Regions from separate parts of the Cellulosimicrobium sp. KWT-B genome, predicted to be linked through region 1. Evidence: riboswitches for the same ligand, from Rfam matches in the RefSeq annotation. Region 1 holds a riboswitch; the other holds the start of a gene.
The links. A riboswitch is a leader RNA that binds a small molecule or an ion and turns the genes downstream of it on or off. The one in region 1 is predicted to bind cyclic di-AMP.

Region 1 (14,237 bases):
GCGTCGTGCAGGTCCCGGACTTCGGCCTCCTCGGCCAGTTCTCCCTCCTGGGCTCGTTCCAGAACATCGCGACCGTCACCGTGATCCTGCTGGTGTTCTCGCTCCTGCTCGCCGACTTCTTCGACTCGATGGGCACGATGGTCGCCGTCGGCGCCGAGGCGCGCCTCAACGACGCCGAGGGCGTCCCGCCGCGCTCGCGCGCGATCCTCGTCGTCGACTCCATCGCCGCGGCGGCCGGTGGTGCCGGGTCCGTGTCCTCGAACACGAGCTTCGTCGAGTCGACGACGGGCGCCGGCGAGGGCGCCCGCACGGGCCTCGCGTCGGTCGTCACGGGTGTCGCGTTCCTGCTGGCGACGTTCCTGTCGCCGCTCGTCGCCCTCGTCCCGTACGAGGCCGCGGCGCCCGCGCTCGTCTTCGTCGGGTTCCTCATGATGACGCAGATCGCCGGCATCTCCTGGAAGAACGTCGAGATCGGCATCCCCGCCTTCCTCACGATCATCGTCATGCCGTTCACGTACTCGATCGCGGACGGCATCGGGGCGGGCTTCCTCGCCTTCGTGCTCATCAAGCTCGCGCTCGGCAAGGTCCGGGCGATCCACCCGCTGATGTGGGTCGCGGCGGCGATGTTCGTCGTGTACTTCCTCCTCGGCCCCATCCGGGACGCCCTGGGCCTCTAGGCTCGGCCCATGACGAGCGCGGCGGACGAGCGGTCGGGGGAGGCGTCGGTGGACGACGCCCTCCCCGGCGCTCGTCCGTCGGCGTTCTACCGGCTGGAGAACACCGTCCAGCGGTACGACTGGGGCTCGACGTCGGCGATCCAGGACCTCCTGGGGGTGGTACCGGACGGTCGTCCGGCGGCCGAGCTGTGGATGGGGGCGCACCCGCTCGCGCCGTCGCGCGTCGTGCCCGACGGCGGCGCCCGCCCGGGCGGGACGTCGCACCCGGGCGCGGAGACGGCGTCGGGCACGACGCTCGCGGACCTGGTGCGCGCGGACCCGGTGGGGGTGCTGGGCCAACGCGTCCTCGACCAGTACGGTCCCCGGCTGCCGTACCTCCTCAAGGTGCTCGCCGCCGACCGCGCGCTCTCGCTGCAGGTGCACCCGCGCCCGCACCTCGCGCGCGCCGGGTTCAATCGCGAGAACCGGGAGGGCGTCGCGCACGACTCGCCGCTGCGCAGCTTCCACGACGACCAGCACAAGCCCGAGATGGTCGTGGCGGTCTCCCGCTTCGAGGGCCTCTCCGGGTTCCGCCGGCCGGCGCGCATCCTCGAGCTGCTCGACGGGCTCGACGGCGCGCTCGCCGGACGGATGCGCGACACCCTGCGCGCCCGCCCCACCGAGGCGGGCGTCCGCGACGCGTTCACCCTCGCGCTCCACGCCCGCGCGGAGCCCGACGTCGCGGCCGACCTCGCGCTGACCGTCGCGTCCGTCCGTGCCCGGGCCGAGCGCGAGCCGGCGGTGCCCGCGCCGGGGGGCCGCCGCACGTCGCGCCGCGCCGACGCGACCGTCCTCGCGCTCGCGGAGCAGCACCCGGGCGACCCGGGCGCCGTCGTGTCCCTCATGCTCAACCGCGTCACCCTGGAGCCCGGGGAGTCGATGTTCGTCCCCTCGGGGCACGTGCACGCGTACCTGTCCGGGTGCGCCGTCGAGATCATGGCGAGCTCCGACAACGTGCTGCGGGCCGGGCTGACGAGCAAGCTCGTGGACGTCGACGCCCTGCTCGAGTGCGCCACGTGCACGCCCGGTCCGGCCGCGCGACCGCGGCTCGTCGACGACGGCACCGGCCTCGTCGCCTACCGCCCGCCCGTCGCGGAGTTCGCCCTCCGGGCCGGCCGGGTCGCGGGCGCGGTGCCGCTGCCCGCCGCCGGTCCGCGCGTCGTGCTGTGCCTCGACGGCGCGGTGACGCTCGCGGCCGCGTCCAGCGCGGACACCGCGGCCGGGACGCGGCTCGTGCGGGGGGAGTCCGTGTTCGTCCCGCACGGCACGGGGGCCGTCGTCGTGGACGGCGAGGGTGACGTCGTCGTCGCCTACGTGCCCTGACCCGACCGCCGGGCAGGCCGCCCTCGCGTCCTCGCCGCAGGGCCGACAGGCACCTGCCGAGGCGCTGCCCGCGCCCAGGCGTGGTGCCTCTCCGGCGCGCCCCTGGACGTGACCTGCACCTCTTTCCTTACCTAGGGTAATGAGTTAGGGTAACTATCATGCCTGCTGCGGACCTCACTGCTCCTACCCGGAACCAGTACCGGCCCGCGACGCTCGGAGGCGACCTGCGGGTCGCGCTCACCCGGATCTCCCGGCGGCTGCGTGCCCAGCGCGGCGAGGCGGACCTCCCCGAGGGGCGGTTCGGCGTCCTCACCGTCCTGCACAAGCACGGCGCCATGTCGCCCAGCGAGCTCGCGGAGCACGAGCGCGTCCGGCCGCCGTCGATGACCCGCGCCGTCAACGCCCTCGTCGAGATGGGTCTCGTCGAGAAGGGGGAGCACGCGAGCGACCGCCGTCAGGTCGTCGTGCGCCTCACGGACGCCGGCGTGCGCGAGGTCAAGGAGACGCGGCGCCGCCGGGACGCGTGGCTCACGCAGCAGCTGTCCTCCCTCACCCCTGACGAAAGAGAGACCTTGGCCCGCGCCAGTGAGCTGTTGACCCGGATCGCCGCCCGATGAGCACCACGTTCTCCTCCCTCCAGTACTACAACTACCGCGTCTGGTTCGGCGCCGCGCTCGTCGCGAACGTCGGCACCTGGATGCAGCGCGTCGCGCAGGACTGGCTCGTCCTCAGCGACCTCACCGACAACTCCGGCGTCGCCGTCGGCGTCGTCACCGCGCTGCAGTTCGCGCCCGTGCTCGCCCTGTCCGCGTGGGCGGGCCTGCTCGCCGACCGGCTCCCGCGCCGTCGGCTCCTCATGGCCACCCAGGGCGCGATGGGACTGCTCGCGCTCGGCCTCGGCGCGCTCGTGCTGTCCGGCAACGTCGAGCTGTGGCACGTCTACGTGTTCGCCGGCCTCCTCGGCGTCGTCTCGGCGTTCGACAACCCCGTGCGCCAGACGTTCGTCGCCGAGATGGTGCCCGCCGACAAGCTCTCCAACGCCGTCGGGCTCAACAGCGCGTCGTTCAACGCGGCGCGCCTCGTCGGGCCGGGCGTCGCCGGGCTGCTCATCGCGGCCGTCGGCTCCGGCTGGCTGTTCATCATCAACGGCGTGACCTTCGGGGCGACCATCCTCGCGCTGCTGTACATGCGCACGCGCGAGCTCCACGTGCTGCCCAGCGCGCCGCGCGAGAAGGGTCAGATCCGCGAGGGCATCCGGTACGTGCGCGGACGGACGGACATCATCGTCATCATGGTCGTCGTCGGCGTCGTGTCGACGTTCGGGCTCAACTTCCAGCTCACGTCCGCGATGATGGCGAAGGTCGAGTTCGGCATGGGTCCGGGGGAGTACGGGATCCTCGGGTCCATCCTCGCGATCGGGTCGCTCACCGGGGCCCTGCTCGCCGCGCGCCGGGAGCGCCCGCGCGTCCGGCTCGTCATCGGGTCCGCGTTCGGGTTCGCCGTCGCCACGGGGGTCATGGCGCTCATGCCCACGTACGCGAGCTTCGCCGTCGCGTGCATCCCCGTGGGGCTCGCGTCGCTCACCATGATGACCGCGGCCAACTCGACCATCCAGATGTCCGTGGACCCCGTCATGCGCGGGCGCGTCATGTCGCTCTACATGATCGTGTTCCTCGGTGCGACGCCCGTCGGCTCCCCGCTCGTCGGCTGGATCGCCGAGGCGTGGGGCCCGCGCTGGGCGATCGGCGTCGGGTCGATCACCGCCGCGCTCGTCGCGGTGGGCGCCGCCGTCTGGGCCGTGCGCAACTGGCACCTCGAGGTCCGGTACCGCGTCCTGCAGCGCCCGCACCTCGTGGTGCGCTACCTCGACGCCGGGACCCCGACCGACCGTTCCGCCCGCGCCGAGGCGCGGCGCCGGATCGAGGCCGAGGACGCGCAGGAGGCCGCCCGGGCGGCCTGACGCCGCCCCTCCCGCCGAGCCACGAGGCCGGTGCCGCCCCGGTCTCCCGGGCGGCACCGGCCTCGTGCTGGGCGCGGACCTCGGTCGCGCTCGTCAGCCGAGGTGGTCGACGACGTGGTCCACGCACGCGGTGAGGGCGCGGACGTCGTCGGGCTCGATCGCCGGGAACATGGCGACGCGCAGCTGGTTGCGGCCGAGCTTGCGGTACGGGAAGACGTCGAGCACGCCGTTCTCGCGCAGCGCGGCGACGACGGCCGTCGCGTCGATCGCGTCGTCCAGGTCGATCGTGCCGACGACCGTCGACCGCTCCGCCGGGTTCGCGACGAAGGGCGTCGCCCACTCGCGCGAGTCCGCCCACCCGTAGAGGTGCGCGGCCGACTCGGCGGACCGGGCGGCGGCCCACTCCAGGCCCCCGTTGCCCAGGAGCCACTCCACCTGCTCGGCGAGCATGACGAGCGTCGCGATCGCGGGCGTGTTGAGCGTCTGGTCCTGGCGCGAGTTCGCGGCCGCCGTGCGCAGCGACAGCGACTCCGGGACCCAGCGCGTGCCGCTGCTCTCGACCTCCTCCGCGCGCGCGAGCGCGTCGGGCGAGCACAGCGCGAGCCACAGGCCGCCGTCCGACCCGAAGACCTTCTGCGGCGCGAAGTAGTAGACGTCGGCCTCCGCGACGTCCACGGGGATCGCGCCCGCGCCGGACGTGGCGTCCACGAGCGTGAGCGCGCCGCGCTCGCGCGAGCCGGGGACGCGGCGCACGGGCGCCATCGCGCCGGTCGAGGTCTCGTTGTGCGGCCACGCGTGCACGTCGACGTCGTCGGCGGGCTCCGGGAGCGCGACGGTCCCGGCGGGGGCCGAGATCACCTGGGACGGCGCGAGGAACGGCGCGGCGGTCGTCGCGGCGGCGAACTTCGCGCCGAACTCGCCGAACGCCGCGTGCTGCGCCTTCGAGCGGACGAGGCACGCCGTCGCGACGTCCCAGAACGTCGTGGAGCCGCCGTTGCCCAGCACGACCTCGTAGCCGTCGGGCAGCGCGAACAGCGTGGCCAGGCCCTCGCGCGTGCGGCGCACGAGCGACCGGACGGGCGCCTGCCGGTGGGACGTCCCCAGCAGCGAGGTGCCGGCGTCGGACAGCGCCCGGACCTGCGCGGCGCGGACCTTGGACGGCCCGGACCCGAAGCGGCCGTCGGCCGGCAGGAGGTCCGAGGGGATCGTGATCGAGGTGTTCGCGAGATCGGGCACGGCGTCACCCTACGCGCGCGCGGCGCGACCCGGGAGCCTCGTCCACAGGCCGTGCGTCACCGCACGGTCCGCGCCGGGGTCCCGCGGGGAGGCGCGGGCCACCAGGCACCACGGGTGCCCCTGGACGACACCCCGGTCGGGTCACGGGCTCGCCATAGACTGACCCCCAGCGGCCCGCCGGTGCGGGCAGGCGCCCCGTGGAGCGACGACCGGGCGCCCCGAGCCGACGAGCGACTGGGAGCGTGACGTGACCGATCTGATCGATACCACCGAGATGTATCTGAAGACGATCTACGAGCTCGTGGAGGAGGGCATCGTCCCCCTGCGCGCGCGCATCGCGGAGCGCCTCGGCCACTCGGGGCCCACGGTGTCGCAGACGGTCGCGCGCATGGAGCGCGACGGGCTCGTCGTCGTCACGGGGGACCGCCACCTCGAGCTCACGCTCGCGGGCCACGAGAAGGCGACGCGCGTCATGCGCAAGCACCGGCTCGCCGAGCGGCTCCTCACGGACGTCATCAAGCTCGACTGGGAGTACGTGCACACCGAGGCGTGCCGCTGGGAGCACGTGATGAGCGAGCTCGTCGAGGAGCGGCTCCTCGGGCTGCTCGACCACCCGCACTTCGACCCGTACGGCAACCCCATCCCGGGCCTGCCGGAGCTCGGGGAGCAGCTCGAGGAGGTCGACTTCCTCGACGGCGTCGTGTCGCTCCCCGTCCACCTCGCCCAGCACGGTCTCGGCGGCGGTGAGGTGCGCGTCGTGCTCCAGCGGATCGCCGAGCCGGTCCAGGTCGACGTCGAGCTCCTCGCGCGGTTCGCCCAGGCCGGGGTGCTGCCGCGCCGCACGCTCGTGGTGCGCCCGGCGCCGGCCGGCGGGGTCACCGTGCAGGGAGAGGGTGCGCCGGTCGTCCTCGACCTGCCCGACGACGTCGCGCGCCACCTCTTCGTCGCCCGCGGATAGCCGCCCGTTCACCGGGGGAAACGCCGTGACCTGCGGCGATGCGAGGGGCCGCGTTCCGTCGTAATGGGAACGTGACTTTTGCCGAGGGGTCCTGTACGGTCGTCCTGCTCCGTCGGGATACCCATCTGGCGGAGACCTCGCGCGGAACGCCTAACCCTGTCACCGCGAGAGGCCCACGACGACCCGATGACAGGGACGGGGGACCCACTTCCGGGTGCTGGAGACAGCGCCCTTGGGGTGAAGCCCGACGGACTCCGGTCCGCCAGGCCGGGTGACTCTTCCACCCGAACCCGACAGCTGACCTCGCAGGCGTCCAGGAGAGGCAACAGTGACCGTGAGCACGACTCGCGCCCGCCACCGCGCGGCGCGGCGTCCCGTGACGCCACTCAGCACCATCGCCCAGGCCGCATCGGACCAGATGTCGAGCGTCGGTCGTCGTACCGCCGTCGTCGCCGCGTCCTCCGGCCTCATCGTCTCGATGATCGGCGCCGCCGCCCCCGCGACGGCCGCCCCGGTCGACAACGAGTCCGGCAAGCTCAACGCCGTCGACCTCAGCGCCCTCACCGCGCAGGCCCGCCAGGCCCTCGAGGCCGCCCCGGCCGTGACCGTCGCGGCCGACGCGGCGTTCACCATCGAGGAGGCCCCGGTCACCGTGACCCCGGCCCCTGAGCCGGAGCCGGAGCCCGAGCCCGAGCCCGTCCGCACCACGCAGACGAGCCGCACGCAGGAGCGCCAGTCCACGCCGTCGTCGTCGTCCGACGAGTCGCAGGCATCGGCCCAGCAGGAGGCCTCCGTCGGCGCCCCGGCGTCGGCCTACGGCTCGTCGATCGTCTCGATCGCGGCTCGCTACGTGGGCGTCCCGTACGTCTACGGCGGCACCACCCCCGACGGCTTCGACTGCTCGGGCTTCACCAGCTACGTCTACGCCCAGGTCGGCATCAACCTGCCGCGCACGTCGGGCGCCCAGGGTTCGGTCGGCACCAAGGTGTCGCGCGACCAGGCGCAGCCGGGCGACCTCATCTGGACGCCGGGCCACATCGCCATCTACGCGGGCGACAACATGATGATCGACGCCCCGCGTCCCGGGAAGTCGGTCCAGTTCCGCCAGATCTGGCAGTCGAACCCCACCTTCATCCGCGTGGCCTGATCGCTCACCCGATCAGGACCCCCGCGGTCACTGGCTGGACGAACCCCGTCCGCTCGCACTCTGCGCGAGCGGGCGGGGTTCGTGGCATTCTTGACGTGTTCGTGACTCGTGGCAGACGGACGGCCGGGCCTGGTCTCGGCTAGGTTGGTCGTCCGATGGCACCGGGCCGTCGAGAGGAGAGTCGCTCATGACCCGCACGGAATCCGTCCTCGTCGGTGTCGACGGCTCGGCGCCGAGCCTCCACGCCCTGGACTGGGCGGCGGCGTACGCGCTGCGCGTGGGGTGGCCCCTCCACATCGTGTGCACCTACTCGTTGCCGTCGTTCACGGCGGCGTCGCTCGACGGCGGCTACGCGGCCCTCGACGACTCGGCCATCCAGGAGGGCGCGCGCGCCGTCCTGGAAGAGGCTCGCGCCCGCGCCGAGGGCGCCGGGGTCCGCACGACGGCGACGGTCACGACCGGCGACGCCGCGGGGGTCCTCGTCGAGATGTCGCGCGAGCACGCGCTCGTCGTCGTCGGCACGCGGGGGCGCGGCGGCTTCACCGAGCGGCTGCTCGGCACCGTCTCCTCCGCGCTGCCCGCGCACGCGCACTGCCCGACGGTCGTCGTGCCGTACCGCGCGGGCGGGAAGGGCGACGAGGGCGGCGCGCAGGAGCTGCCGCCGGTGCGGGACCTGCGCCGGATCGTCGTCGGGGTGGACGGGTCGCCGTCCGCGGAGATCGCGCTGCGGCACGCGATCCGTCAGGCCCGCGCCTGGGACGCCGAGCTCGTCGCGGTCGCCGGCGTCCCCGTCGGTGCCGGTGCGGGTCTCCTCGCGTGGCTGCCGGCGTCGATCGACCACGAGCAGGTCCTGGCCGACGTCACCGAAGGGTTGAACGTCATCATCGACCGCCACGAGGCGGAGCACCCCGGGCTGACGATCAAGCGTATCGTGCTCGACGGCACGGGTGCGGAGCTCCTCACGGAGTTCTCCACGGCGTCCGACCTCATCGTCGTGGGCTCGCGCGGGCGGGGCGGTTTCCGCGGCCTGCTGCTGGGCTCCACGAGCCAGGCCGTGCTGCACCACTCCGCGTGCCCCGTCATGGTCGTGACCAAGAAGTGCGAGGACGACGAGCCGACGGCCCAGGAGGGCTGAGCGGCCGGCACGCCGGGGCACCACGGCGCGTGGTGCCCCGGCGCGGGGTCAGCTCCGGTTGCGGTACAGCCGCATGGTGATCGGGGCGAGGATCGCGGTGAGCACGACGGACGCCACGAGGACCCACACGATCCCCTCCGTCGCGGGCTCGCCCGCCATGAGCCCGCGCACCGCGGTGACGAGGTGCGTGACCGGGTTGACGTCGACGAAGCGCTGCAGCACGACGGGCATCGTCGACGGGTCGACGAAGATGTTCGACGCGAAGGTGAGCGGCATGAGCACGAGCATCGACGTGCCCATGACGGCGTTGGGGGAGCGCAGCACGAGCCCGAGGGCCGTGAACACCCAGCTGAGCGCGAACGCGAACACCAGCAGCAGCACGATCCCCAGGACCACGCCGACGACGCCGCCCGGCGGGCGGAAGCCCAGCACGAGGCCGAGCGCGAGGGTCACGACCGAGGCGATCGTGTAGCGCACGGTGTCGCCGAGCAGCGCGCCGACGATCGGCGCGGGCCGCCACACGGGCAGCGATCGGAACCGGTCGAACACGCCCTTGCTGATGTCCGTGTTCATCGTGTAGCCCGTGTAGATCGTCGTGAAGAGCACCGCCTGCACGAGGATGCCGGGCAGCAGGAACTGCAGGTAGCTCTGCACGTCGCCGGCGAGCGCGCCGCCGAACAGGTACGTGAACATCAGCGTGAAGATGATCGGCGAGACCGTGACGTCGAACAGCTGCTCGGGCACGTGCTTGATCTTCAGCAGCGCGCGCCACGTGTACGTCAGGGTCGCCGAGACGGGCGACGGCCGGTCCGGTCGCCGGTCGAGCGCGACCGCCGCGCGCAGCGCGTTCGCCTCCGGGGCGCGCAGCTCCGCGGCGGTGGTCATGGGGTCCGCGGCCATCAGGCCACCTCCTCGATCGTCTCGTCGTCGTCCATGGGCTGACCGGTGAGCGCGAGGAACACCTCGTCGAGGCTCGGCTGCCCCAGCGTGAACTCGGGCACCACGATCCCCTCGTCGCCGAGGGCGGGCAGGATCCGCGCGACGTCCGCCGCGCCGTCGTCGGGCACGCGCGCGGTGAACGCGTACGGGTCGTTCGCGAGCGTGATGTCCGTGCCGAGCAGCGCGCCCACGACCTCCGCGGCCCGGCCCCGCTGCGTCGCGTCGGCGAGGCGCAGGTGGACCGCGCCCTCGCCCACCGACCGCTTGAGCTCGGTCGCGGTGCCCTCCGCGATGACCTTGCCGTGGTCGATCACGGCGATGCGGTCGGCGAGCTGGTCCGCCTCCTCGAGGTACTGGGTCGTGAGCAGCACGGTCGCGCCGTCGGCGACGAGGACGCGCACGATGTCCCACACCTGGTTGCGGCTGCGCGGGTCGAGCCCGGTGGTCGGCTCGTCGAGGAAGATGACGCGGGGGCTCATGACGAGGCTGGCCGCCAGGTCGATGCGCCGCCGCATGCCGCCCGAGTACGTCTTCACCTGACGGTCGCCCGCGTCCCCGAGCCCGAACGCGTCGAGCAGCTCGGCCGAGCGACCGCGTGCCGTGCCGCCGAGGAACCCGTACAGCCGCGCGAGCATGACGAGGTTCTCCGTGCCCGTGAGGTCCTCGTCCACGGACGCGTACTGCCCGGTGAGCCCGACGACGGACCGCACCTTGTCGGCGTCGTGCACGACGTCGTGGCCGAGGACCCGCGCCGTGCCCGCGTCGGGGCGCAGGAGCGTCGCGAGCATGCGGACGGCGGTCGTCTTGCCCGCGCCGTTCGGCCCGAGGACGCCGAACACGGTGCCCTCGGGGATGAGGAGGTCGATGCCGTCGACCGCCTTGGTCACCGACTTCCCGGTCGCGAAGTGCTTGACGAGGCCGCGCGCCTCGACGGCGAGGTCGCCGCGTGCAGGTTCGGTCATGTCCCCTCCTGGCCGTTGCCGACGGGCCGCCCGGAGCGTCCGGGCCACCCACGCACCCACCGACCGCCCGGGCCGGCAGAACTCATCGGTCGTGCACCCCCCTCATCGTGCGCCGGAGAAGGGGACGCTGACCAGCGAGATGCGCCAGGAGCGAAGAGATGCGCCGGAACGAGGTAGAGCCTCCGGCCGCGAGGGAGAACCCGGGGGGCTCTACCTCGCGACCGGAGGCTCTACCTCGCGGGTCCGGGGTCCTCTACCGAGCGGCGTGCTCCGCTGCCGCGAGGAGGACGCACGTCGCGACGCCGTCCATCGCGACGCGGACCTCCTCGATCGGGGGGAGGGTCGGGGCGAGGCGGAGGACCTTGTCCTCCGGGTCCTTGCCGTAGGGGAACGGGGCGCCCGCGGGCGTGAGCGCGATGCCGGCGGCCTTCGCGAGCTCGACGACGCGCGACGCGGTGCCCGGCACGACCTCGAGGCTGACGAAGTAGCCGCCCTTCGGCTCGGTCCACGACGCCACGCCCGTGCCGCCGAGGCGGTCGGCGAGGATGCTCGTCACGGCGTCGAACTTGGGGGCGATGATGTCGCGGTGCTTGCGCATGTGGGCCCGCACGCCGTCGGCGTCGCCGAAGAACAGCGCGTGCCGGAGCTGGTTGACCTTGTCCGGGCCGATGGACTGGGCGGACAGGTGCTTCTTGTACCAGGCGACGTTCGCGGGGGACGACGCGAGGAACGCGACGCCCGCGCCGGCAAACGTGATCTTCGACGTCGAGGCGTAGAGGATCACGCGGTCCGGGTGACCGGCCTCGGCGGCGAGCGCGATCGCGTCGGCGCTGCGGACCTCGTCGTCGGTGAGGTGGTGCAGGGCGTACGCGTTGTCCCAGAGGATGCGGAAGTCGGGGGCGGCGGCGGGCACGGACACGAGCGCCCGCGCGACCTCCTCCGTGACGACCGAGCCGTCAGGGTTCGCGTACGTCGGCACGACCCACATGCCCTTGATCGTCGGGTCGTCGGCGACGAGCGCGGCGACGGCCGCGGCGTCGGGGCCGTCCGCCGTCACGGGGACGGTGACCATCTCGATGCCGAGCGCCTCGCACACGGAGAAGTGGCGGTCGTAGCCGGGCACGGGGCAGATCCAGCGGACCTTCTCCTCGCGGCCCCACGGGCGCTCGGACCCGGGGACGCCGAAGAGCGTCGCGTACACGAGCGTGTCGTACATGAGCGTGAGGCTCGCGTTGCCGCCTGCGAGGAGCTGCTCGACGGGCACGCCGAGCAGCTCGGCGAAGATGCGCCGGAGCTGGGGCAGCCCGTCGAGGCCGCCGTAGTTGCGCACGTCCGTGCCGTCGGCGTCCGTGTGCACGCCCTCGCCCGGGAGCGCGAGCAGGGCCTCGGAGAGGTCGAGCTGCTCGGCCGAGGGCTTGCCCCGCGTGAGGTCGAGCTTCAGCCCCAGCGCCTGCAGGTCGGCGTACGCGCGACGCAGGTCGTCGAGGGACGACGCGAGGGTGGTGGTACCGGGTGCGGTGGGCTCGGGCGTGGTCACCCTCCGGACTCTACCGACCCCGCGCAAGGTCCGTCAGGGCGTCCTCCAGGGCGGACAGCCCGGTCTCGAGGTCCTCGGCCGCGATGGTGAGCGGGGGAGCGAGGCGGATGGTCGAGCCGTGCGTGTCCTTGGCGAGGACGCCGCGCGCGAGCAGCGCCTCGCAGAGGTCGCGGCCCGTCCCGCGCGCCGGGTCGAGGTCGAGGCCCGCCCACAGGCCGAGGCCGCGGACGCCGTCGAGCAGGCCCGCGTCGGCCAGGTTGCTGAGACGGTCCTGGAACCCGGCGCCGAGCTCGCGTGCGCGTCGCTGCGGCTCGCCCGTGCGCAGCAGCTCGACGACCGCGAGCCCGACCGCGCACGCGAGCGGGTTGCCGCCGAACGTGCTGCCGTGCGTCCCGGGCGTGAGCACCTCGAGCACGTCACGCCGCCCGACGACGGCCGAGACCGGCACGATCCCGCCGCCGAGCGCCTTGCCGAGGGTCACGAGGTCGGGTCGCACGCCCCACGTCTCGGTCGCGAGCGTCGCCCCGGCGCGCCCGAGGCCGGACTGGATCTCGTCGGCCACGAGGAGGACGTCCCGCGCGGTCGTGATCGCGCGCAGGCGCGGCCAGTAGTCGTCGGGCGGCACGACGACGCCCGACTCGCCCTGCACCGGCTCCAGGAGCACGGCGACGGTCGTGTCGTCGATCGCGGCGGCGACCGCGTCGGCGTCGCCGTACGGCACGAGGCGGAACCCCGGCGTGTACGGGTCGAACCCGCGTCGGGCGTCGGGGTCGTCGGAGAACGACACGATCGTCGTCGTGCGGCCGTGGAAGTTGCCGGAGCCGACGACGACCGTCGCCTCGCCCGGGGGTACGCCCTTGACGTCGTAGCCCCACTTGCGCGCCGTCTTGATCGCGGTCTCGACGGCCTCCGCGCCCGTGTTCATCGGGAGGACGAGGGAGTCCGCCCCGCCCGTGGTGAGCGGCCCGACGAGCGACGCGAGCGCCTCGGCGAACGGGTGCAGGAGGTCGTGGTCGAACGCGCGCGACGTGAGCGTGACGCGGCCGAGCTGGCGCGTGGCGGCGTCGACGAGCGCGGGGTGCCGGTGCCCGAAGTTGAGCGCCGAGTACCCCGCGAGGAGGTCGAGGTAGCGGCGACCGGTCACGTCGGTGACCCACGACCCCTCGGCGCTCGCGACCGTGACGGGCAGCGGGTGGTAGTTGTGCGCGAGCGCACCGCCGCCGGTGCCGTCAGCCGACCGGTCACCGCCGAGCGGGCCGGTGGCGCTGCTCCCGCCCCTGCGGCCGTCCGACGCGCGGACCTCCTGGGCGGTCACGACGCGCTCCCGGCCGGCGCCGGGGAGTGGACGGCGGGCTCGCGGATCTCGAGCGTGCAGCACTTGGCCCCGCCGCCGCCGCGCAGGAGCTCCGACGTGTCCACCGCGACCGTCTCGTAGCCGCGCTCGCGCAGCGCCGCGGCGAGCCGGCCCGCACGCGGCGAGTGCACGACGTGCGTCCCGTCGCTCACCGCGTTGAGGCCCAGCACGGCGGCGTCCTCCTCGGTCGCGAGGAGCGCGTCGGGGTAGCGCTCGCGCAGCACCTCCTGCGCGGCGGGGGAGAACGCGGCGGGCAGGTAGACGACGTCGACGGCCGGCGGGCCGGTGAGCGCGGGGTGGGTGGTGTCGTCGGGGTGCGCGGCGTCGTCGGCCCCCGGGATGCCGGCGGTGCCCTCGTTGCCGCGCAGCACGGTGAGCGCCGTGTCCAGGTGGTAGAACCGCGGGTCCACGAGCTCGAGCGTCACGACCTCCCGGCCCCACAGGGCCGCGGCCTCGGCGTGCGCGGCGCGCTCGGTGCGGAAGCCGGTGCCGGCGAGCACGACGTCGCCGGCCAGCAGCAGGTCGCCCTCGCCCTCGTTGACGTGCTCCGCGAGGTGCGTGACGTACCCGTGGTCGGCGAACCACTTGAGGTAGGCGGCGCCCTCGGGCCCGCGCTCGGGGTGGGTGAAGCGCGCGGAGTAGACGAGGCCGTCGACGACGGTCGCGCCGTTGGCCGCGTAGACCATGTCCGGCAGGCCGGGGACGGGGTCGATCGTCTCGACGGTGTGGCCGAGGTCGCGGAAGGTGTCGCGCAGGCGTTCCCACTGCGCGACCGCGAGCGCGGTGTCGACCGGTGTGCGCCGGTCCATCCAGGGGTTGATCTCGTAGCTGACGGTGAAGTACGTCGGCCGGCACATCAGGTAGTGCCGGGGCTGGCCTGGGCGCATCGCCGCCTCCTCGCGGGAGCCGGGCCGCCGGGGTGGTGCGGCCCGGGTGGGTGCCGGACGGGGGATGCGCCCGGTGCTGCTGG
Region 2 (14,237 bases), on a different contig from region 1:
GCGAGATCGCCGCGGCGAGCACGAGCGCGATGAGGACGGGGATGACGATGAGCGTCAGCCGCGTCACGGCGAACACCGCGACGGCGACGAGCGCGACGAGGGCGAGCACCTGCACCGAGCGCGTGCCCGCGCGACCGAGCCCGTCCGACCAGAGCGCCGACGTCCCCGCCGGGCGCGCGGGCTCGACGGCGTCGGCCCGGTCCGCGGCGGCGTCCGTCTCCCCGGCAGGGGCACGTTCCGCGACGGCGACCCGCTCCGCGGCGGGAGCCTCCTCGGCGCGCTCGTCCGCCCGCTTGCCCGACCGCCGTCTGCCCAGACCCATCCCGCTCCCTCTCTCGCCGCACGTGTGACGGCCAGGGTGCCACGATCGGGCGTCGCCCGCCGGGTGCCGGGACGGGGCGCCCCGTAGGCTGCGAGGCATGGCGTCCCGCATCAGCGAGCTGGTCCTCGACTGCGCCGACCCCGAGCTGCTCGCCCGGTTCTGGTGCGACGTCCTCGGCTACGTCGAGCTCGACCGCGAGGAGGACGGGTCGATCGAGATCGGCCCGCCCGACGTCGGGTTCGGCGGCCCGCAGCCGACCCTGATCCTCAGCCCGAGCACCGACCCGCGCTCCGGCAAGCTCCCGCTGCACCTCGACGTCAACCCCACGGACCGCGACCAGGACGCCGAGCTCGAGCGGCTCCTCGCCCTCGGCGCGCGGCCCGCCGACGTCGGCCAGACGGGCGACGAGCCGTGGCACGTCCTCGCCGACCCCGAGGGGAACGAGTTCTGCCTGCTGCGCCGGCGCCTCGACCCCTGAGGCGTCAGGAGGGCTGCGGGCCAGATGACGGCACCGCGAGGTCCTGCGTGCCCACGACGCCGAGCAGCCGGATCCTGTCCGCCGCCTCCGTGCCCGGCGCCGCCGTGAGCACGAGGAGCACCTGGAGCTGGTCCTCCGTGGTGAGCGCCTGGCAGTCCACCTCGATCTCCCCGACCACCGGGTGCACGAGCGTCTTGTGGTCCACGAACCGGCGCGCCACCTCCTGCCGGTCCCACAGCGCGACGAACTCCGGGCTCGTGCGCGACAGCACCCGCACCAGCTCGCCCGCGCGCGACGACGCGCCCAGCACCGCCACGGCCGAGCGCAGGCTCGCGACGAGCGCGCGGCCCTGCCGGTCCCGGTCGTCCGCCGGGTAGATCGCCCGCGCCGTCGCCGGGTGGGCGAACCACCGGTAGATCTCGCTGCGGTCCCACCCCGAGTACGCCGACGCGTCGCCGTAGAGCGCGCGCGCCAGGTCGTTCTGCGCCAGCGTCTGCGCGAGCGGGTCGAGGATCAGCGCCGGGGTGTCGTCCAGGCGGTCGAGCACGCGTTGCAGCGCGGGAGCCACGTGCCCGGGATCGGTCGCCCGGTCGGGCACCCCGTGGCCGGCGACCCGGTAGAGGTAGTCGCGCTCGTCGTCGGACAGGCGCAGGGCTCGCGCGATCGACGCGAGCATCTGCGTGCTCGGCTGCGGCCCGCGCTGCTGCTCGAGGCGCGTGTAGTAGTCCGTCGACATGAGCGCGAGCTGCGCCACCTCCTCGCGGCGCAGGCCCGGTGCCCGACGGCGCAGCCCGGCCGGGAGCCCCACGTCGCCCGGCTGCAGCGCCTCCCGGCGACGGCGGAGGAAGTCGGCGAGCGCGGCGCGGTCCATGCGCCCATCGTCCGGGGTTCACGGCGCCCGTGCCAGGGATCGCCGGTCCCCCGTCCACCGGACTCTGCCGCGCCGCGCGCACGGCGTTCAGGATCGAGGCATGGACATCACGAGCAGCACCGTCTTCATCCCCGGCGCGACGAGCGGCATCGGGCTGGCGCTCGCGGTCGCGCTGCACGAGCAGGGCAGCACCGTCGTCGTCGGCGGGCGCCGCACCGACCTCCTGGAGCGGATCGCCGTCGAGCACCCCGGCCTCGACACCGTGCGCATCGACACCACCGACCCCGAGAGCATCGCCACGGCCGCGAAGGAGGTCCTCGACCGCCACCCCGACCTCGACACGCTCGTCACCATGGCCGGGATCATGCGCACCGAGGACTGGCACCACCCCGAGGGCTTCCTCGACACCGCGGAGCAGATCGTCACGACCAACGTGCTCGGCCCGATCCGGCTCGTCGGCGCGTTCGTCGAGCACCTGCAGACCCGGCCGCGCGCGACGATCGTCACCGTGTCGTCCGGGCTGGCGTTCGCGCCGCTCGCGGCCACGCCGACGTACGACGCCTCGAAGGCCGCGATCCACATGCTCAGCGAGGCGCTGCGGCTCCAGCTCGCCGACACGAGCGTCGACGTCGTCGAGCTCGTCCCGCCGTCGGTGGCGACGGACCTCATGCCGGGTCAGCGCGAGAGCGCGATCGCCATGCCGCTCGACGAGTTCGTCACCGAGGTCGTCGACCTGCTGCGCGCGCAGCCCGACGCGCACGAGATCCTCGTGGAGCGCGTGAAGTTCCTCCGGTACGGCGAGGCGCGCGGCGACTACGACGACGTCGTGCGGACCCTCAACGCGTCCGACCCGCACGGTCGCTGAGCCGGCCGGGCCGTCGGCCCGGCACGGCCGCCGCGGTCAGGCGGCCTCGGCGCGGGCGGCTCGGTCAGGCGAGCCCGGTCGGGCGGGCCCGGTCAGGCGGGCTCGGGGGCCGGGGCGAGGGTCGCGGCCAGGACCTGCCACGCGCCGTCGGCGCGCACCCACAGGCGCGTGTAGACCAGACGCGCGGACAGCGCGGCCCCGTCCTGGACGGCGTCCACGGCGGCGACGAGCCGGGTCGTCCCGCTCGGGCCGTCCTCCTGGACAACGAGCGACTCCTCCTCCAGCCGAGTGATCCGCAGCGCGCCCGAGCGGTGGCTCGCGAGGTCGTCCTCCTTGGAGAAGACCGACCCGTCCGGACCGGCGCCGACGCACCGCGGGTGCAGCAGGGCGTCGAGCGCGGCGACGTCGCCCGCGCGCTGGGCTGCCTGGAGAGCGTGCTCAGCATCAAGAAGGCTCATCGCGCGAGTCTACGCACGGGGTCGGGACCGGCGACTGCCGGGCGCAGCGCCGTCGACGAGTCAGCGGCGGCGACGCGTCAGAACAGCGGCCACGGGACGGCGGGCATGTCGCCCTCCGGTGCGGGGAACCGTGCCGTGCGCAGCAGCCGGTCGCAGCGCTCCGCGAGGGCGGCCACCTCGTCGGGCGCGAGGAGACCGCGCAGGCGGTGGGCGAGGTCGCCGTCGAGGCCCGCGCGCACGCGCTCGACGCCGACGAGCTCGTCGTCGGCGAGGGGCTCGCCGAGCCAGCCCCAGAGCACGGTGCGCAGCTTGGGCTCGACGTGGAAGGTGACGCCGTGGTCGACGCCGAGGCGCCGCCCGTCCGCCAGCGGCAGCACGTGCCCGCCCTTGCGGTCGGCGTTGTTCACGACGGCGTCGAGCACCGCCATGCGCCGCAGCGCCGGCGAGTCCTCGTGCACGACGCTCACCGGGCGGTCCTCCTCGTCGACGCCCTCCAGCACCGTCCGCACGCCGTCGCGCGGCACCTCGTCGGTGGGCACGACGTCGACGGGCGACTGCGCCGCGTCGACGTCCTGCCAGAGCTGCACCATGCCCGGACCGAGCGGCCCGTCGCGCAGCCACGTGCGCGGCACGACTCCCCCGCCGAACACCTCCGAGACGAGGTACGCGGCGACCTCGCGTCCCGCGAGCGTGCCGTCCGGGAAGTCCCACAGCGGCTTCTCGCCCGCGACCGGCTTGTACACGACCGAGACGTCGCCCAGCCGGGCGAGGAACGTCGCGTTCGACGCGACGCGGATACGCCCGACGACGTCGAGCGGCGCCTCGGTCAGGGCGGCGTCGAGCGGGGTCTCGGCAGGGTCGAGACCGGACGGCGCGATGGCCGGGTCGAGGCCGGACGGCGAGACGGCGGGGTCGACGTCGGACGGCGCGGCGGCGTCGTCGTGCGGGGTCGTCACGCCTCGCCGGGCAGCGCGCACTCGTGCCCGTCAGGGTCGACCGGCCGGCCGCACAGCGGGCACAGGGGGCGGCCCGCGCTCACGACTGCGCGCGTGCGCTGCGCGAACGCGCGCGCCGTCCCCACGGGCATCTTGACGAGGAGCGACTCGGCGGGCTCCGGCTCGTCGGCCTCGGGGTCGAGGTCGTCGTCGTCCACGAGCGGGAACGCCTCGACGATGACCTGCGCCGTGCGCGGGTCCCAGGTCAGGCGCATCGCGCCCGTGCGGAACTCCTCCTCGACCGGGAGGTCCAGCGGGTCGTCGTCGACGAGCTCGGCCGGGACGTCGGCGGGGACGCTGTACCGGTTGTCGGGCTCCTCCATGAGCTCGTCCAGCAGGCGCTGGATCGTGTCCGCCAGGACGGCGGACTGCTCCTTCTCGAGCGCGACGCTCGTCGTCCGCGTGCCTTCGCGCGCCTGCAGGTAGAACGTGCGGGAGCCGGGTGACCCGACGGTCCCCACGACGACGCGGTCCGGCCAGTCGTACTCGTGGACGAGAGTGGGCATGCCCTCACTCTACGAGCGCACGGCCCGTCCGCACGGGACGGCCACGGGTCGGACGTCGGCCCGGCTACCGCGCGGCGTCGGCCTGGCCTGGCCCGGCGCCGCCGCCCACCGGCGCGTCACCGGCAGGCGCGGCGCTGCGCAGCCAGGAGAGGTCGCCCGCGTCGGTGTTCACCGCCACGACCTCCGGGCGGTGCGGCCCGTACCGGACGACGGAGATCGACGCCGGGCCGACGACGATGCGCTGGAAGAGGTCCAGGTGCACCCCCAGCGCGTCGGCGAGCACGGACTTGATGACGTCGCCGTGCGAGACCGCCGCCCACACCGCGTCCGCGCCGTGGCGGGCGGCGACCTCCGCGTCGTGGCGCCGGACCGCCTCGACGCCCCGGGCCTGCATCGCGGCCAGCGACTCGCCGCCCGGGAAGACGGCCGCCGACGGCTGCGCCTGCACGACCGACCACAGCGGCTCCTGGGCGAGGTCCTTCAGCGCACGACCCTGCCACTGCCCGTAGTCGCACTCGGTGATCCCGTGCTCGGTCACCGGCTCCAGGTCGTCCGCCTGGTGGTCGAGCACGGCTTGCGCGGTCTGCCGGCACCGCTCCAGCGGGCTCGTGACGACCAGAGCGAGCGGCACGCCCGCGACGCGCTCGGCCGCCCGGGTCGCCTGGTCGCGCCCGACGGCGTCCAGCGCGACGCCGTCGGCCCGCCCGGCGAGGATGCCGCTCGCGTTCGCGGTGGTGCGGCCATGACGGACGAGCAGGACGGTCGGCATTCCCCGAGCGTAGGTGACGGGGCCCTCACCCCGTGGCGGCGACGTCCGGGGGCGGTGGTACCTCGGCCTGGGTCGAGATCACCCGCGGGGCCAGCTGGTCGGGCAGGGGCGCGAGGCCCGGCCCGCCCGCGCGGACCCAGGAGTGCAGGGCGGCGGTGAGCTCGTCGCCCGCCAGCTGCTCGAACCAGGCGGGGCCGGCGGCGCGCGCGGCGGGCACCGGCCGCACCACGACGACGTCCCCGCGCTCGCACGCGTCGAGGCAGTCGACGACCGTCAGGCGCGCGTCCCCGCTCTCGGCGATCCGGCGCAGACGCTCGAGCTGCCCGCCCGGACGGGTGTCGGTCGCGGCCAGGGTCTCCCCCGCGCACAGCCCGCACGCCGTGATGCCGGGCACCGTGCGCGCGGGGCGGGGACGACGTCCCCGCTCGTCGGTCGGGATCGTCGCCGTCACGCGTCGATGCCCTGGTGACGGGCCTGGTGCCGCACCTGGTGGCGGACCGCCGTCGGTCCGTGCTCGCCGCGATGTCCCCGGGACGCCATGCCTGTCCTTCTTCCTGTCGTGCCGACGGGACCGGCGCCCGCGAGCGATACCCCGCAAGGGTATATCGGTCGAGGGAGGGCCCCACCCGCCGGTGGGGCCCTCCTTCGGTCAGCCCACCCGGATGAAGGTGGGGTTGGACTGCCAGATCTCCCCGTACCGGACGGTCTTGCCCGGCGACGGAGCCTCGATCTGCTGGTTGTCCCCGACGTAGATGCCGATGTGCCCCGGGCTCCAGATCAGGTCACCGGGTTGCGCCTGGTCTCGGGAGATCACCGTCCCCGCGTACCGCTGCTGCGACGAGGTCCGGGGCAGGTCGATGCCGACCTGGGCGTAGACGTAGGACGTGAAGCCGGAGCAGTCGAACCCGTCCGGGGTCGTCCCGCCCCAGAGGTACGGCACGCCGAGGTAGCGCGCCGCGATGCTGACCACGGCCGAGCCCGCCGCCGATGACGGCACCGCGACGGGAGCCGAGGCTTCCTCCGTGGCACCCTGCTCCGCCGAGGTGCTCGTCCGTTCCTCGCTGCGGGACGGACGCTCCTGGCGTTCCGGCTCCGGCTCGGGTTCCGGCTCCGGCTCCGGCTCCGGTGCGGGGGTGACGGTCACCGGTGCCCGCTCGATCGCGAACGACGCGTCCGCCGAGACGGTCACCGCCGGTGCGGCGCTGAGCGCCTGGCGGGCCTGCTCGGTCAGCGCGCTGAGATCGACCCCGGACACGGCCTGGGGCTCCGTGCTCGGCGCGGCGCTGGCAGGCGCCGCGAACCCCGAGACCAGCAGCCCCGACCCGGCGGCCAGGAGGACACCCTTGCGGGCGGCGTTCGCCGTCCCCTCCTGCGCCGTGCGGGCTATCGAGGTCAGCGGCGTGATCGGTCGGTGGGACGCACGGTGGCGTCCCGGGTTTCTTGCGTTCATGGTGGTCTCCTTCGTGCCTACGGGGTGAGCTGTCGGGTTCGGGTCGGAGAGTGACCCGGCCGGACCGGTGGTTGCGGCCCGGCTTCACCCCCAGAGCACCGCGGTGCTCGCCTGAGTGGTTCCCCCGCCCCTGTCGTGGTGGTCGATGGTGTGCTCCCGGAGCGGACAGGGCTCGGCACCCTCCGGGACCCCTCGCGGACCGTTCCGCGAGGAGCATGAGGCTGCGGGCGACGTCTCACCCGCGGTCGGCGCCGAGCGCCGCGTCCCAGCTCGCACCGAGGTCGCGGCTGGTGAACAGGCCGGTCTCCGTGGCGACGAGGATCCACGGCTGGTTGCCGGGGCTGTCGTCGGGCACGTAGGTCATGGCCTGCACGCCCTCGGGCGCGGTGCCGTGGCTGTCCCAGCTCTCGGTACCGGGCGTGCCGGTCCAGACGACGCCCCGGGCGTCGATCCCGATCAGCGCTCCGCCCCGCTCGTCGTCGACGAGCACGAGGGCGGGCGCCGCCCGGTCGGGGGCGAAGCTCCGGCCGCCGTCGCGGCTGAGCTGCAGGCCGGTGGGCGTGGTCGCGACGACCGTGTCCGGGTCCGCGTCCAGGAGGTGCAGGTCGCGGGCCTCCACGGTCGCGCCCCGCGACCACGTCTCGCCCGAGTCGTCGCTGACGAGCACGGTCGAGGTCCCCGAGTCCAGCCCGACGACGCGGACGGTGCCGTCGCCGGTGCTCGCGGTGCTCAGGGCGTGGAAGTCGACCTCCCCGGTGAGGGAGACGGGATCCCACGTCGCGGCGCCGTCGGTGCTGCGGATCAGCCCGAGGTTGGGCTTCTCGAGCTCCGGCTGCTCCCCGGGCGCAGGGTGGCCCGAGGCGTACACGGTGCCGTCGACGGCGAGGGTCATGCCCATCGTGTCCTGGCGGCCCGTGCCGACCCGCTCGACCGGCCCGGGGTCGTCCTGGAACGGGTCGCCGAGGGTCCAGACCCCGGTGTGGGTGGCGATGAGGAGGGAGTGGTCGTCGCGCACGACCTGGACGTCGTGCACGTGCCCGAAGTCGGGCAGGTCCTGGGACGCGAGCGTCGTCGCGTCGGGTGTCGGTGGTGGAGTCGGGGTGCAGGCGGCCAGCAGCAGCACGGATCCCGCTGCGGCCCACCCGGTCACCCGCCTCGTGAGGGCAGGGTTGAGCACGGTGTGGGGTCCTTCGGCCTGGGCCCGCGGGGCGCGCGCACGTCAGACGCGTGCGACAGCGCGCACGCCCCGCGGGGCGGGATCAGCTCGAGGCGAGCAGGTCTTCCATGGTGGAGATCTCGGCCTGCTGGGTCTCGACGATCTCCTGCGCCATCGCGACCGCGTCCGCGTTCTCGCCCTCGTCGACCTGGGTCTGCGCCATCTCGACGGCACCCTCGTGGTGGACGATCATCTGCTCGAGGAACAGCTGCCCCGCCTCCGCGCCCTGCGCGGCGTCCAGGGCCTGCATGTCCTCCTCGCTCATCATCCCGTCCATGGACCCGTGGCCCATCGCCTCGTGGTCCATGGCGCCGGACTCCTCCATCGGGGAGCCCCACTCCTCGAGCCACGTGGTCAGCTGCTCGATCTCCGGGCCCTGGGCGTCCTTGATCTGGTTCGCCAGGTCCGTGACCTCAGGGTCGACGCCGTCCTTGGCCAGGATGACGTCGGACATCTCGATCGCCTGCTCGTGGTGCGGGATCATCATCTGGGCGAACATCACGTCCTGGTCGTTGAACGTGCCGCCCTCCGCCGTGCCGTCCTGCTCCTGGGCCCCGGTCGTGGCGGACGACGGCGCCGTCTCGCTCGCCGGCTCGTCGTCGGTCGAGCACGCCGCCAGGCTCGCGACGGTCACCAGCGCGACCGCCGGCACCAGCACACTCTTGAACTTCATGGGACAGACCTCTCGTCTCGGTACTCAGGAACCACACGCGCCCCGGTGCGGGGCGTATCGGTCGACGCAGGCGCGTCGACGGCGTGCGGCTCCTACGTCCGAGAGATGCCGAGAAGGTGCAGCGACGGCGCGAGGCCGACGAAGGGCTGAGCGCGCCCCGGTTCGACGAGGCGGGACCAGACGGGGGTGAGGCGTGCCAGGAGGCCGCGCCCGGGGCGCACCAGCGCGAGCAGCACGACCAGCACCATGAGGCACATGGCCGACGCCATCTCGTGCCCGCCGCAGTCGAGGCAGCCACCCTGCTCGTGGTGCCCGGGGCCGTCGTCGGCCACCGGAGTGTTCGTAGGGTGGCTCGTCTCGGCGATGACCGCCGCAGGCCCGACGTGAGCCGTCGACGACCCGCTCATCGCGTGCATCGTCACGATGCCGAGAAGCAGCGCAGCGATCAGCAGGGCACCCGAAAGCCCTCGCCGGCGCCCGGCGAGCAGCGAACGGAGTGCGGCCATGAGGTGCATGTCGCGGCCACCCTAGCAAGCGGCCATCGGGTCCGGTCACGGCACGACGAGAAGAGGGACCGGCAGGTGCCGGTCCCTCTTCGTGTGTCGGGCTGACAGGATTTGAACCTGCGACCCCTTGAAGCCTTTTAGAACGTTCCTGATCCGCGGAATCGGCGGGCCTTCCTCTTGTGACCTGTGCATTTACTCATCCACCCTGCGCCACCTCGGAGCACTCGGCGTCGCCGTGCGCCAGGGTTTTGGGACACCTTGCTGGACATAGTATCGGGAGCCACTGACAAGTGGCTGCGCCATGGACCAGTCATGACCACATTCGACACGCCACTCGATCTTCTGCACCGAGGTCGCCAATGCATGGTGACCAAGCCGCGGTGGAACCGTGATGGCCGGAGCCCCGCTAGGTTGGTCGAGCTCCGGCGCTGAAGCTCGTGGCGCTGTGGTTGCGCGCGGTGAGGAGGCTATAGTCAACCAGGTCTCCTCCGCGCTGGAAGCGTCCCTTGTCGACCCCTCCCAACTTGACCTCATCCTCGACATCCAGCCAGGGGAGCACTGACCGTGGCTGACCGCGCCCTCGACGCCTGGCGAGGCGGGCTTCCATGCGGTCGCTGATGGAGTAACCCACGATCCGGTTCGAGCACGCGTCCTTGATCGCGCACAGGTAGACCTTGCCCTGGGCTGTGAGGTGCTTGGTGATGTCGGTCACCTACAGCTCGTTGGGGTCGCTGGCGGTGAAGTCGCGCTCGACGAGGTCGTCATGTGCGGGTGGTCCCGGCTTCTTACCGTTCTTGCCGCGCTTCTTCCCGAACACGCTTCCCCAAGCGCCGTCCTAGCAGATCCGCCACACGGTCCGATCGCTCGCCTGCTGCCCAACCTGCTGGCTTCGTCAGCAAGGAGGCGGTGCGACCCCCGGGTCGTCACGATGGGCGTCGAAGTGAGCGTTCGCCAGGTACCCCTGGCGCAGTTCCAAGCTAGTGACTGGGCTAGCCAACGACCGGTAGTACGGCGCGCTGGAGAGCCGTAGAACCCGGCAGGTAACCGCGACAGGGTCCCGTCATTGGCAACGTCATGAACCAGCGGGTAACTCACTTCCCGGCAGATGGGCCTGCACGAAGTAGGCCGCCGCGCGGCGCAGCACCTCGTTCTCCTGCGCGCGGAGCCGCAGCCGCTTCTCGGCCTCGCGCAACTCAGCAGACTCCGAGGCAGTCACGCCCGGCTTCCTGCCCTCTTGTCATGTACCGAATTTAGCCGACACAGGGACACCTGCGCGAGATCAGGGCGGAGCACTTGTTTCGAAGAGTTCATCGAGCGGACCGCTTCTTGACTAGGATGGGACGCGCGTTCTCCCGCCAGAATTCTATCCACTCTTCCCGTTGAGCATCGTCCGCCAAGTCTCCGGCGATCTGAGAGGTGCCATTGCCCGAGGTGATCGCTATCGCATCCCAGCCGCCTTGAGTGTCAGCAAACCGCGCAGTGAGTTGCCCCCAGGAAGGATCCGCGTATCGAATCTCAGCATCGTTTCGAGATTGGATCGCTTCGCCTGTGAAAGCACACACGACCTGTCCCGCATCAAAAGCCTCCTCGCGGAAGGCGACGCGCTGCTCGTCGATCACCGATCGCAGTGCCTCCTTGACGTCCGAGACCCGGCCTTCTTGATCAATAGCGCTGGTGTAGCTCCAGTCATCCTCAGAGCCATCGGTGCGACGAATCCAGATTCCTCGGGCATCATGCCTAACGTACTGCACCCGACCAGGACCGAGTGCAGTCCGCCTGATGAAGAACTCTGCGACACCGACTCCCACCTTTTCAGTAGCATCTTCGTCGCGATCGAGCAGATCGAAGAGCACCGCCTTATGCAGTGGGTCCGAAACGGACGCTTCGAGCGCGTAGTGATCCTTGATCTCGTCTCGGACCCAGTTCTTCGCCGCAGAACGCGTCGGGAACTGCATACTTGGCAACCGTACTGGCTTAGCAACACCCATGGCCCAGCCTCCTCATCTCGTCGCGCAAGAGTAGCGAGTCCGCGCTACGAACGCACCACCTCACCTGAGTACGGATCTGCCGTCGTTACCGCGGCCGCGGGCGTCGACCATCCACCGTCCGGCCGGGGGCCGCCGTCGGGGCCTCGCCTTGTGTGGCGAGCGAGCTGACCACCCGCGACGCGCCCACGAAGCACTCCAGAACATGTCGTCCAGTTCGCGGACACCGCGCACTGGTATTGCCGGTTCAGGCACTGGCACTCCGGTCGATGTGCGAAGCCAGGCTTGGACGTCTTCGGGTCGGCTTCGTAGGTGCTGCTTAACTCGGAGAGCACTGGGTCCTCTGCTTGGGTCTCGGCGGCGGCAAATGCTGCGGCGGGGCGTGCCGAGGCAGGCGTAAAGCTGCTCGACCGTAACAGCGGGCTGGTCGAGCATATGCCGCGCCCCGGACCATGTCGTTCACGACCGATAGGAACCCGCGGCTGGTCAGGACGCAGCGCTCGCGGTACGGAGGGATCACAACAGGGCTTGTGAAGGAGTCTGGAGCCCTCAGCGATGACAAGGTATGGCGCGCGCGCCCGATCATGGCGATTTCGAACGACAAGGCCCAGGTCAGAGCCCGAAGTGTATGCGCCTCTACAGCGCCGGGATGGCCGCATTCCAGCGCGAAGCGATGCGCAAGCCCGACTCAGGGAACCAGCACTGACGTCATCCGCTGCGACAGCGTACTAGCACGTCAACACACGCCCGCCAAGATCGCGCTGTTCGCGCAATCCTCCTGGCGACATGGCCCCGAGACCACATCGACTGCCCGGTTCAGTATCGCCCGTTTCGCCGAGTGGCGGAGTCAAAGACGCCCAACCTGCCTGCCGCCGCGGTCGCCGCGCCCAGCGAGCTCGTCCGCGCCCCAGACCGCGACGTCGTCAGGCGCGCATATCAGCACCGCGTGCAGGCGTGGTCACCTCGAGAAACTGATGGCCATCAAAGAGTTCGACGCGTACCTAGCAATTCAAATTGAGACCGCTATGGAGGTCACACCTAGTTGGCCAACAGCGTCGTCAAACACACACAAAAGATCACGAACTTGCTGGGCACTCAGGTCGCCCCTTTCCAACCTCCGCTCCAGGTCACCCCACGAGAGCCCGGGCTGAGCGATCACGACTTCACCCATAATCGGTCGCGTCCAGAGATCGAGCCGCCAGCGAGGGTGATTGGTATTCAATCCCAATAGGCTACGCAGCAACAACTCGTCGCCCTGGACCACGACAATCTTCGGAGAACTCTTGCCAACAAGCCGCCGCCCGAGTTCTTCCCATACCGTGGGGTCCAGGAGCCAGCGGCGACTCTTAATCGCCTGAGCGACCACTACCTGCATGTCGCCAACGCGGACCGCCGGCACATCCTTGCTCGAACCCTTTGCATGCCACAACTCTAGTTTTGCACGCATGCCCTCTGAGTCGCGATACACCTCTACAACAATGTAGTCGGCGATCTCACCGGGACCATCGTTCAGAAGCACCCAACGCCTAGCGCCTTGCTCGAGAACTCCGCGCCCCAGGTGGGAGGCAATCGCCGAATGGACCGAGACACGCACTCCTTGCTCCAAAGCCTTTCTGTCAGTTTCCGCCTTGATGTTGACAGTCGACCAATCGATTTCAATCTTGGCAAGCCTTGGGAGGCCCCTTTCTACCACAGGCCGCCTATATGACACCGGGCCCACCACGGTGGTGCCGTCAAAGAAAGAGATCTTCGGCGGATTCGCCGTCAAGACATCGGAAAACACCCTTGGCGCTCCTCCCCCGCGCACAACAGTAGGCCGATCAGCGATATGCACCGAGTCGTAGAATGCGCCATCCAATCCCTGGAAGCCTCTCCAGAATTCGACACCCATGCGAAGATCGCGTGCGACAATCGGCAGACTCTCGCCACTCCTGCTACCGTTGGGATCGAGATCTAGTTCTAGCAATTCGAATGGCGTTCCTTCCCCGCTCTGCCAACCGTGACCCAGTAAAGAATAATCGAGCTCAACAGCGACCACACCCACATGGGACTCGGGGAAGCTCTCGAGACGATCACCGCGCACAAGACCAGGTAGAAGCCCGTTGATCACCCTTGCGCTTGACTGATATCGAGAGCCGAAGTGCTTAATCACTCGTTGATACTCGGGCAAGGGGACATATCTGCCCTCCCAGTACTTCGACTTCTCTGTCGCGATGCCACCAGTGTAGGTTGACCCGTACTCTTCAATCTGAGCCATTGCATGTCCGACGGCACCCTGTGCGGTATCAACCTCCCGCATCCCCCTATCCACACTGCTTCCCATGAACGTCTTATAAGACGGCGCGCCGCGGCCGCCTGCGTAGGTATTGCGGACCCCGACGTTGGAGATAGAAACGCGATCGAGCGCATCGAAGGACGCCTGCATTCGGGACGGATTGGCGCCACGCGTGTCACCGTCTCGAACACCCAGCGCCCGTAGTATCGCCTTCCCAATAGCCCGGTTCTCCGAGTTTACGAGGAGCAGCCCGTTCGCGACCCCCGATTGATCGCCAGGTAGCCAGGAGATGAGGTGCAGCTGATAGCGCATAGTCTCCAAGCCTGGGTCACGGTGCCATTTTGGACGCTCGGAGAAACGCGTAACGACTAAGACGGTGGCCGGATTCTCCAACGTGGCGGCATAGTAGACTTCTTGTCCTTTGACGATGCGACCGGGATAGAGATCGGATGCCACGGTGCCGCTAGCGAATTTAGGGCTCCATTTCGGATCGGCGGCTTCGTAGACGGTGACACTCACGACTGGGGATAGCGATTCGACGACCAGCTCTGGTGGTGGTCGATTGACCGTTCTAGCAAAGTGCTTCAATGCGAGAGACTGTTCTGTCATTCCGTCGGTAATCTGTGGCAGCAGTTCCGCCCAATGCGAATCCTCCTCCCAGAGCGCTCTCGCAACCCCTTGGAGCGCGGGGAATGCAACTTCATCTGCGACAGTCACGACCACCGAAGGCTGGGGGTACATTGGGTCGTTTCGAGCGAGGCGGCCAATCAACTGAACGGTAGCTGGTAGAGATTTGTGCTTGTCATGGTACGCCACAACGCGCAGACTAGGCAGATCGAATCCTTCACCAAGCATCCCTACCACGATG

Region 2: linked by a shared signal. The riboswitch ahead of B9L22_RS11405 (C40 family peptidase) and the one ahead of B9L22_RS14945 (C40 family peptidase) in region 1 are both predicted to bind cyclic di-AMP.

Annotation. Positions count from the first base shown of each region.
Region 1 is NZ_NEDO01000004.1:489,591-503,827, reverse strand. Features, by position in the region: gene B9L22_RS14975 (NCS2 family permease) at 1-677, shown strand, start outside; gene manA (mannose-6-phosphate isomerase, class I) at 687-2,039, shown strand; gene B9L22_RS14965 (MarR family winged helix-turn-helix transcriptional regulator) at 2,198-2,656, shown strand; gene B9L22_RS14960 (MFS transporter) at 2,653-3,999, shown strand; gene serC (phosphoserine transaminase) at 4,093-5,235, opposite strand; gene B9L22_RS14950 (metal-dependent transcriptional regulator) at 5,483-6,193, shown strand; cyclic di-AMP (ydaO/yuaA leader) riboswitch at 6,331-6,520, shown strand; gene B9L22_RS14945 (C40 family peptidase) at 6,528-7,340, shown strand; gene B9L22_RS14940 (universal stress protein) at 7,528-8,475, shown strand; gene B9L22_RS14935 (ABC transporter permease) at 8,524-9,375, opposite strand; gene B9L22_RS14930 (ATP-binding cassette domain-containing protein) at 9,375-10,376, opposite strand; gene B9L22_RS14925 (aminotransferase class I/II-fold pyridoxal phosphate-dependent enzyme) at 10,630-11,913, opposite strand; gene rocD (ornithine--oxo-acid transaminase) at 11,924-13,228, opposite strand; gene ddaH (dimethylargininase) at 13,225-14,154, opposite strand.
Region 2 is NZ_NEDO01000003.1:318,676-332,912, forward strand. Features, by position in the region: gene B9L22_RS11360 (AI-2E family transporter) at 1-322, opposite strand, end outside; gene B9L22_RS11365 (VOC family protein) at 420-800, shown strand; gene B9L22_RS11370 (helix-turn-helix transcriptional regulator) at 805-1,671, opposite strand; gene B9L22_RS11375 (SDR family oxidoreductase) at 1,772-2,536, shown strand; gene B9L22_RS11380 (nuclear transport factor 2 family protein) at 2,629-2,994, opposite strand; gene B9L22_RS11385 (SCO1664 family protein) at 3,072-3,872, opposite strand; gene B9L22_RS11390 (DUF3090 domain-containing protein) at 3,947-4,495, opposite strand; gene B9L22_RS11395 (histidine phosphatase family protein) at 4,560-5,264, opposite strand; gene B9L22_RS11400 (hypothetical protein) at 5,290-5,715, opposite strand; gene B9L22_RS11405 (C40 family peptidase) at 5,914-6,714, opposite strand; cyclic di-AMP (ydaO/yuaA leader) riboswitch at 6,720-6,892, opposite strand; gene B9L22_RS11410 (F510_1955 family glycosylhydrolase) at 6,950-7,891, opposite strand; gene B9L22_RS11415 (DUF305 domain-containing protein) at 7,974-8,603, opposite strand; gene B9L22_RS11420 (DUF6153 family protein) at 8,696-9,109, opposite strand; gene B9L22_RS11425 (hypothetical protein) at 9,516-9,821, opposite strand; gene B9L22_RS20045 (hypothetical protein) at 10,182-10,325, opposite strand; gene B9L22_RS11435 (DUF3223 domain-containing protein) at 10,417-11,064, opposite strand; gene B9L22_RS11440 (DEAD/DEAH box helicase) at 12,104-14,237, opposite strand, start outside.